3 linked regions of the Sediminitomix flava genome follow. The protein of the gene in region 1 binds, or shares a complex with, the protein of each later gene. Links are inferred from orthologs where the notes say so. Each region holds a gene or a part of one and is shown in the gene's direction. Other genes may lie near its edges. The genes, in order: pfkA, pnp and rny.

Evidence for each region.
Region 2: pfkA (region 1) and pnp share a complex: the UniProt entries of both Bacillus subtilis proteins name them as parts of the possible RNA degradosome complex. The link is inferred for Sediminitomix flava from one-to-one orthologs.
Region 3: pfkA (region 1) and rny share a complex: the UniProt entries of both Bacillus subtilis proteins name them as parts of the possible RNA degradosome complex. The link is inferred for Sediminitomix flava from one-to-one orthologs.

Annotation. Positions count from the first base shown.
Region 1 is NZ_QGDO01000002.1:158,546-161,600, forward strand. The notes cover bases 1-2,892. They hold pfkA (6-phosphofructokinase), read left to right. Parts: upstream 1-906; coding sequence 907-1,878; downstream 1,879-2,892. Other genes in these bases: proC (pyrroline-5-carboxylate reductase), read left to right, coding at 1-714; arsA (arsenical pump-driving ATPase), read right to left, coding at 1,958-2,892. Outside these bases: more of arsA, read right to left, coding at 2,893-3,055. UniProt on the Bacillus subtilis protein: Catalyzes the phosphorylation of D-fructose 6-phosphate to fructose 1,6-bisphosphate by ATP, the first committing step of glycolysis.
Region 2 is NZ_QGDO01000006.1:151,793-154,898, reverse strand. The notes cover bases 164-3,106. They hold pnp (polyribonucleotide nucleotidyltransferase), read left to right. Parts: upstream 164-477; coding sequence 478-2,736; downstream 2,737-3,106. In the rest of the region: rpsO (30S ribosomal protein S15), read left to right, coding at 1-156. UniProt on the Bacillus subtilis protein: Involved in mRNA degradation. Catalyzes the phosphorolysis of single-stranded polyribonucleotides processively in the 3'- to 5'-direction. Necessary for competence development in Bacillus subtilis.
Region 3 is NZ_QGDO01000001.1:1,730,332-1,733,432, reverse strand. The notes cover bases 66-3,003. They hold rny (ribonuclease Y), read left to right. Parts: upstream 66-702; coding sequence 703-2,304; downstream 2,305-3,003. Other genes in these bases: ruvB (Holliday junction branch migration DNA helicase RuvB), read left to right, coding at 2,791-3,003; BC781_RS06840 (hypothetical protein), read left to right, coding at 2,384-2,716; BC781_RS06850 (cell division protein ZapA), read left to right, coding at 286-570; BC781_RS06855 (coiled-coil domain-containing protein), read left to right, coding at 66-273. Outside these bases: more of BC781_RS06855, read left to right, coding at 1-65; more of ruvB, read left to right, coding at 3,004-3,101. UniProt on the Bacillus subtilis protein: Endoribonuclease that initiates mRNA decay. Initiates the decay of all SAM-dependent riboswitches, such as yitJ riboswitch. Involved in processing of the gapA operon mRNA, it cleaves between cggR and gapA.

The DNA of each region.
Region 1 (3,055 bases):
TATGTGACTCGTAGAAAGCTTGAAAAACTAAATGACCTAAAAGAAAGAGGCGTTAATACGACAAATGATAATGTTTTTGCTGCTCAACAAGCTAATCTCATTATTTTGGCAATCAAGCCCTTTCAAATTAAAGACGTATTGACGGAGCTTAATACTGTTCTTGACCCCAAAAAGCATGTTTTGGTATCTGTAGTTACAGGAGCAAGTCTTGAAGACATGCAGTCTGTAGTTGGAAAAGAGATTGGTTTATTCAGAGCAATGCCCAATACGGCGATTGCCATTAGTGAATCTATGACTTGTATCTCTACCAACAATACGAGTCCTGAGGAACAAGCCACTGTAGTAGATTTGTTCTCTCAATTAGGTAAAGCGGTTATCATTGATGATTCGCTTATGGCAGCCGCTACGGTTTTAGGAGCTTGTGGTATCGCTTATGCCATGCGATTTATCAGAGCTGCTTCACAAGGAGGTATAGAAATTGGTTTTGGAGCTGAAATCTCTCAATTGATTGCCTCTCAAACAGTAAAAGGTGCCGCATCATTATTATTGGAATCTGGACTACACCCAGAACAAGAGATTGATAAAGTAACTACGCCACAGGGTTGTACCATAGCAGGCTTAAATGAAATGGAACACCAAGGCTTTAGTTCATCTCTGATCAAAGGAGTGAAGACCTCTTTCAATAAAATTAGTGATATTGAAGAAGATGTTTAATTTGTTAATATTGGAATTAGTTTAGTTTACTTTTATTTGTAATTAATTAATTCTTGAGCCTTTTAAGCTGAAGGCTAATTATTTAACTTCACGCTGTATTTTAACAGTTCACACCTTAATTTATCTGAAGGATGTGAAGTTAAATTTAACGTCAGATATTGGTTTGTGTGTAATATATAAATTCTTGTAACCTTGAAAAAGATTGCTGTATTTACTTCAGGTGGTGATGCACCTGGTATGAACGCATGTGTTAGAGCTGCGGTAAGAAGTGCTATTTATAATGGTGTTGAGGTTGTGGGTATCATTAGAGGATACAAAGGGATGATCGAAGGAGATTTTCAACCTCTATCTTCTCACTCAGTAAGTAACATTATTCAGAAAGGTGGTACTATTTTGAAATCTGCGCGTTGCGAAGAATTCAAAACGAAAGAAGGAAGAGCGAAAGCTTATGACCAATTAGTAAAAAATGGAATCGAGGGATTGATTGCTATTGGTGGAGATGGTTCTTTCACTGGTGCTGATCTATTCTTGAAAGATTTCGACATTCCTACAATTGGATGTCCTGGTACGATTGACAATGACCTTTACGGTACTGATTATACGATTGGATTCGATACAGCTGTAAACACAGCCTTAGATGCTATCGATAAAATTAGAGATACGGCTGACTCTCACGACCGTGTATTCATGATTGAAGTTATGGGACGTAACTCAGGTTACATCGCTGTTCAATCTGGTATTGGTGGTGGAGCTGAGCTCGTAATGATCCCTGAATACCAAACTACTTCAGAGGAAGTAATCCATGCTTTATCGAAAGGTAAAGAAAATAAGAAAGCTTCATCTATCGTAGTTGTGGCTGAAGGTAAAGTAGCTGGACGTGTTCATGATATCGCTAAAGATGTGAAAGAAGCACTTCCTCACTTCGATATTCGTGTGTCTACGCTTGGTCACATCCAAAGAGGTGGCAAGCCATCTGCACTAGACCGTATTTTGGCTTCTCGTATGGGTGTTGCTGCTGCAGAAGCACTATTGAACGGACGTAAGAATGAAATGGTTGGTATCATCGATGATAAAATCGTATTTACTCCATTCTCTGATGCAATTTCTAAGAGCAAGCCATTGAATGATGACCTTGTGAAAATGGTAAACGTTCTTTCTATCTAAGAATTAAATTCGATCGGAAATATAAAAAGGAAATGAGCTGTCAGTTCATTTCCTTTTTTATTTTAAGATAATCGAGTTTTTACTTAGCTATAAGCATAGGCTGCCAATCATTAGTGAAAACGTGATCAGAAATTCCTTCTTGAATCATTAGAATTTTTTCATTTTCACTTTCTGCTCTTGCCAATAAGACCTTTTCTGAAGTATCTAAATTCAATAAACTCTTATTGATAATACATGCATAAGGTGTAATAGCTGCTCTTTTTAAATCTTTCGTTAACTGTATTGCTTCTTGAACTGGAGTGTTTTCAGCCAAAGTAACTACGACTACTTTTGTATAGTTTTTGTCTTGAAGACGCATAAAAGGAGTCGTGATTTTATCCGTATTACCTGTCCTACTCTTTTTCACCATCTGATGATAATCACGCGTCTGCTCCATCAGAAGTAAAGTATGACCTGTCGGAGCTGTATCAAGTATTACTACTTTTCTTCTAGCTTCTCTGATCAGAGCGCTAAAAGCATTAAATACAGCCACTTCTTCTGTACAAGGAGACCTTAAATCTTCTTCAAGCAAAGCCAATTGATCTTCAGATAGCCCTCGTCCTTTTATTTTCAGCTCTTTTTGAATATGTCTTTCAACTTCTTCTTTCGGATTCACCGATGATACTTCAAGATTCTCATATTGACGATCTAACATCAAATGAATATGTGAAGCAGGATCAGTAGTAGAAAGATGAACTTTAATACCTTTTTCGGCCAAAGAAGTAGCTAATTCAACTGCCATACTTGTTTTTCCGACACCACCTTTACCCATCATCATGACCAATCCATGATCTTGAGAAGCTAATTCTTCCACAAGTTCTGTAACCTTAGGCATTTCGTTTTTATCATGTTCTTGGATATGGTCAGTCATACTAACCTGATGGTATAAAAAGGCCTCAATCTGAGGAACACCAACAATATCATAGGCCAAAAGTGGTGTTTGTTCAGAAGATAGTGTCTTCAAATGCGAAGGCATATCATCTAACTGCTGAGCTACAACATCATGGTATTGAACAGCTAGAGAATCCATTTTATTTTCAGACTCAAAAACACCATTCACTATCAGATATTGATTTTCTATCCCTCTTTCAGCTAAAGCTATACTTGTCTTTTCAGCCTCAAAGTTTGCGGCTCTATC
Region 2 (3,106 bases), on another replicon or contig:
TTGACTGAGCACTTGAAACAAAACAAGAAAGACAATGCAACTCGTCTTGGTTTGTTGAAACTTGTAGGTAAGCGTCGTAAAATGCTTAACTATCTAGCGAAGAAAGACATTATGCGTTACAGAGCTCTTATCAAAGAACTTGGTATCCGTAAGTAATCATTCGAATAGATCTAAAGGGAATCCTTTTTTCAAAAGGATTCCTTTTTCATACCCTTAAAATTATAGAATAGATCTGTCTTCAAATCCACAAACACTCTTTATCCTATTTTTTATACTCTTTTAGTGGATTTATTTTCTGGATAAGATATTTTATTCAGAAACCTCTGTATATTTGACGATAAGTCATTTAACTGGTCGATCACAAAATACTGGTGAATATTAAGACAGTCAGTCCCTCTCTACTGAATTTCCCCATAACCAGATTACTTTTGACGGTCGTACTCGATGTAAGAAAGAAAGCATTATAAGTAATAAAACATGTTTGAAAACATAATTTCTAAAACAATTGCGCTCCCTGATGGCCGTGAGATTCATATCGAATCAGGGAAGATGGCAAGACAAGCAGACGGTTCTGTTGTATTAAGAATGGGCGACACCATGTTATTGGCTACAGTAGTAGCTACTCCAGACATGAGAGAAGGCGTCGATTTTCTACCATTATCAGTCGATTATCAAGAAAAATTTGCTTCTGCAGGTAAAATTCCTGGAGGATTCCTAAAAAGAGAGGGTAAATTAAGTGATAGAGAAGTTTTGATTTGCCGTCTTGTAGACAGAGCAATCAGACCTCTTTTCCCAGATGACTACCATTGCGATACGCAAATCAATATTTATATGATTTCTGCAGACCAAGAAGCTCAACCAGATGCGCTTGCAGCATTGGCGGCATCTTGTGCACTTGCAGTATCAGATATCCCTGTACTAGAGCCTATTTCTGAAGTTAGAGTAATCAAAAAAGATGGTGCTCACATCATCAACCCTACTCCAGCTCAAATGGATGGTTCTGACCTAGACCTAATTGTTGCCGGTACTGCCGAAAACATTATGATGGTTGAGGGAGAAATGAACGAAGTATCTGAAGAAGATATGGTTGAGGCTATCAAAGAAGCTCACGAGGCGATTAAAGTACAATGTGCTGCCCAACTTGAGCTATCTGAACTAGCTGGAACAACGCAAAAAAGAGCGTATTCAACCCCTCCTTCAGATGAAGAATTGAAAGAAAAAGTTTTTGCTGACACTTACGACAAGTTCTACGAAGTAGTTAAGCAAACAATCAAAGAAAAGCATATCCGTAAAGCTGCTCTTACAGCGGTTAAAGACGAATATATCGCAACTTTCCCTGAAGATGATGATTCAATCGACTTCGGGTTGATCAAAAAATACTTAGGTAAAGTTGAAAAGAAAGCGGCTCGTGATCTTGTATTGAATGACCGCATTCGTTTGGATGGACGTCAATTGACTGAAGTTCGTCAAATTGTTCCTGAAATAGATTTACTTCCTTCAGCACATGGTTCTGCTCTATTCACTAGAGGTGAAACTCAATCATTGACAACTGTTACGCTTGGTACTAAGCTTGACGAGCAAATGATTGATGGAGCTATGGTTCAAGGTACTAATAAATTTATCCTTCACTATAACTTCCCTGGTTTCTCTACAAAAGAGGTAAAACCAAATAGAGGTCCTGGACGTCGTGAGATTGGTCACGGTAACCTTGCTCACAGAGCTTTATCTAAAGTTGTTCCTTCTGACGAGGATAATCCATATACAATTCGTATTGTATCTGACATCCTAGAATCAAACGGTTCGTCTTCTATGGCTACTGTTTGTGCGGGTTCTCTTGCTCTAATGGATGCTGGTGTGCCAATCAAAGGTGGTGTTTCTGGTATCGCAATGGGTATGATCTCAGACCCTGAAACTGGAAACTATGCTATTCTTTCAGATATCTTAGGAGATGAAGATCACCTAGGAGACATGGACTTCAAAGTTACTGGTACAAGAGACGGTATTACTGCATGTCAAATGGATATCAAAGTAGACGGTCTTTCTTACGAAGTACTGACTACTGCTTTGAAGCAAGCTAACGAAGGTCGTCTTCACATCTTGGACATCATGGATGCAGAAATTGAAGCAGCAAGACCTGACTTGAAGCCTCACACTCCAAGATGCGAATCAATCAGAATCGAGAAAGATATGATTGGTGCTGTAATTGGTCCTGGTGGTAAAGTTGTTCAAGAGATTCAAAAAGTAACAGAAGCAACTGTTGTGATTGAAGAAATTGAAGATGCAGGACTTGTTAATATCTTCGCTAGTGACCAAGAAAAAATGGAAGCGGCTAAGAAATGGGTGAACGAGATTGTAGCTGTACCTGAAGCAGGAACTGTTTATGAAGGTAAAGTAACATCTATCCAACCATTCGGAGCTTTCGTTGAATTCATGAGAGGTAAAGAAGGACTTCTTCACATCTCTGAAATTTCTTGGGAGCGTATCGAGTCTATGGATGGCTTAATGGAAATTGGAGAAGAAGTAAAAGTAAAATTGGTAGAGATTGACCAAAAAACTGGTAAATTCCGTCTATCAAGAAAAGTTTTACTTCCAAAGCCAGAAGGTTATGTAGAACGTGAACCTCGTAGAGGTGGCGGAGACCGTCGTGAAAGAGAAAATCGTGGTGGAGGTCGTGACCGTGGACCACGTAGAGATGGAGGAAACGGTAGAGACAGAGACGGCAGAGGACGCAGATAAGAAATATTTAGAAAGTTTCATACGTTAAAATGGACAATAATCCTAGATATTAACGTTATAAATATAGAAATAAAGCTAGCAGAACAGGAGCTGTGAATAACGGTTCCTGTTTTGTACGTTTTCGCCAAAGGTTAGAAGAAAAAGAGATTTTACTGTAGAATGAAAGGCTTCTTTATTAAAAATAGTTCGAACACTTTCGATTTATAAAAAAAAGAAACAGTTTATTCATCCGATGAATTTATAGGACATAGCCATTATTATTCTATACAAAAGGTCTTTTTTTTCAAACACTAACCAACTATTGTAGTTGTTAAGTTTGGTTTAGAAAATTCAAGAACTATTCAAAAGAACGACTCGTTAACAAGGCACT
Region 3 (3,101 bases), on another replicon or contig:
AAACAAGAAAATCAGGAAGTAAACAGTCTTGTTGAAAATCTGACTTTAGATCATGAGTCGGAGAAGTTGGCAACAAACTTGCAAGAAAGCACAAAAACACAGCTTTCAGAGGAGAATGAAAGCGTAAATGATTTTCAATATCGGTCGAATTTTACTAGAATTGTAGAGTCGTTGGGAGGTGAAGAAGGAGATCCTAAAAAGTTGACAGAAGCAATTGATAACTATATTCAACAGATCGACCACTGTATCAAATATATAGACCGTTTGATTTAGGAGGGCACATTCATGGAGAAGATAAATATAAATTTAACTATATCTGGCAAAAACTACTCCCTGAGAGTGGATCCTGAGGAAGAAGGCTTTCTCCGAGCTGCTGCGGAATTTCTGAACAGCAAGCTTGAAGAAAAGCAAGATCAGACAGGTATCCGCAATGTGCAAGATTTGTTAACCATGGCAGCATTTGATATTGCTGTCGCTTTTCTAAAGTTGAAAGATGAAAATGAGCTCGCGCAGCAAAAAATGCATGAGATCAACAGTTTAATCGTTGAAAAATTAAGAAAAGCCGAATAATTCAATTCTTTTTAAACTCGATAATTTACCCTGATCCCTTTCCCCACGCTTTATTATATATTGAGGATGGTGAGATCGCTTTTGCATTTTGTGAATGATCCACCGAATCACATTATTTAAGCAAGATCAAAGATGGATATAACACTTATTATTGCATCGGTAGTATCGCTTGTATTGGGGGTACTATTTGGCCGTTTTGGGCTTAGAAAACTTTTCCAGAGATGGGAACACGATGCGCTCAAGAAAGCAGAAATGATTGTAAAAGAAGCTGAAATCAAAGCTAGTGCAATCAAAAAAGAGAGACAGTTAGAGGCGAAGGAAAAATTCTTGAAACTTAAATCTGATTTTGATTCGGAATATAATCGTAAGAAAAACCAATTAGCCGTAAACGAAAATAAACTTAAGCAATTCGAGAACCGCATTAAGCAAAATGAGCTTAAGTTTAAGCAAAGAGAAGCTTTACTAACGAAAGAGCGTGATCAAATCAAGCGTAAGAATGATGAGCTTGATCGTGAACGCGAAGAAGTAAAAGGGCAAAGAGAAGCAACGCTAAAGGCTCGTGAAAATGTTGAAAAACTAAGACAAGAGCAGATTGCTAGCCTTGAAAAAATTGCAAACCTTAAAGCTGATGAAGCTAAAGAGCAGTTAGTAGAAGCATTACAAGATGAAGCTCGTGCAAGTGCTTCTGTGTATATCAAAGATATCATGGAAGAAGCGAAGCATACAGCTACAAAAGAGGCTAAGAAAACGGTTATCACAACCATCCAACGTACAGCCGCAGAACATGCAATTGAAAACTGTGTATCTGTGTTCAACTTGGATAGTGATGAACTGAAAGGTAAAATCATTGGTCGTGAAGGACGAAATATCCGTGCCTTAGAAGCAAGTACAGGTGTTGAAATCGTTGTAGATGACACTCCAGAGGCTATCATTATTTCAGGGTTTGATCCTGTAAGACGTGAAATTGCACGTGTATCTCTTTCTCGTTTGGTTGCCGATGGTCGTATTCACCCAGCACGTATTGAGGAAGTAGTTTCTAAAACACGTAAGAATATTGAAGAAGAAATCATGGAGCTAGGTGAGCGTACAGCTATTGATCTAGGTATCCACGGTCTGCATCCTGAACTAATCAAAATGGTTGGTCGTATGCGTTTCCGTTCTTCTTATGGTCAGAACTTGTTACAGCACTCTAGAGAAGTAGCAAATCTGACAGCCACAATGGCAGCTGAACTTGGCTTAAATGCTAAGAGAGCTAAGAGAGCAGGTCTTCTTCATGATATCGGAAAAGTTTGGCCAGAAGAGTCAGAATTGCCACACGCAATTTTGGGTATGAATCTAGCCAAAAAATACGGAGAGCATCCTGAAGTATGTAATGCAATTGGAGCTCACCACGATGAGATTGAGATGACGACTTTGATTTCTCCAATCGTTCAATCTTGTGATGCAATCAGTGGTTCTAGACCTGGTGCTAGACGCGAAATGATGGAATCTTACATCCAACGTCTGAAAGATCTAGAAACACTAGCAATGAACTTCAAAGGAGTAAACAAATGCTATGCTATGCAAGCTGGTCGTGAGCTTCGAGTATTGGTAGATGCTGAAAATGTATCTGACGTAGAAGCAGGACAATTGTCATTCGATATTTCTCAAAAAATTGAGAAAGATATGCAGTACCCTGGTCAGATCAAAGTAACCGTAATTCGTGAAATGCGTTCAGTAAACTACGCGAAGTAATCTGAAAAAGATCATTTAAATGATAAATAAAATGCCTTGAACATTTGAGTTTCAAGGCATTTTTGTTTTCTATATAGCTATGGAAAGTGCATACATCAGAGAGATTATTAGGGAGCAGCGAGAACAAGATGATTATAGTAAGCAGCTTGATTTAATAGTGAGGCAACAAGATTACCTTCCACCTCCTACACTTAAACAAGAAGAACGTTTGCTGATCATTTATACTAAGATTTATAGACTTTCACTCGATAAGGGATTTGAATTACCTTATTATGATATCTGGTCATTTATTCTGATGCAATGTGCTTGGAGAGAATATATCTCAAGAGATGAACAAAACTTCGATGCTACTTTCAGAAGAATATTGAATAATTCTTTTGATAATTGGCAACGAAAAGCTGATTCCTTGTAAACGAATTAGTTAGGCTTTTTCTAGGAAATATTCTACATTTGCAAGCGTATATTAGAATAAGAATATACAATTCTATGAGAGAAGACTATTTAAAAGGCGATAACGATAATTTTTCTCCAGAAGAAAGAGATTACGAAAAAGCATTAAGACCTCTTTCTTTTGAAGACTTTACAGGACAGCATAAAATTGTAGAAAATTTAAAAATTTTCGTTCAAGCGGCTGTAAAAAGAGGCGAACCTCTTGATCACGTACTTCTACATGGCCCTCCCGGTCTAGGAAAAACAACACTTTCCAATATCATTGCAAATGAAATGGGTGCTGAAATTAAGATTACTTCAGGGCCTGTTTTGGAAAAGCCAAGCGATCTTGCTGGTTTATTGACCAA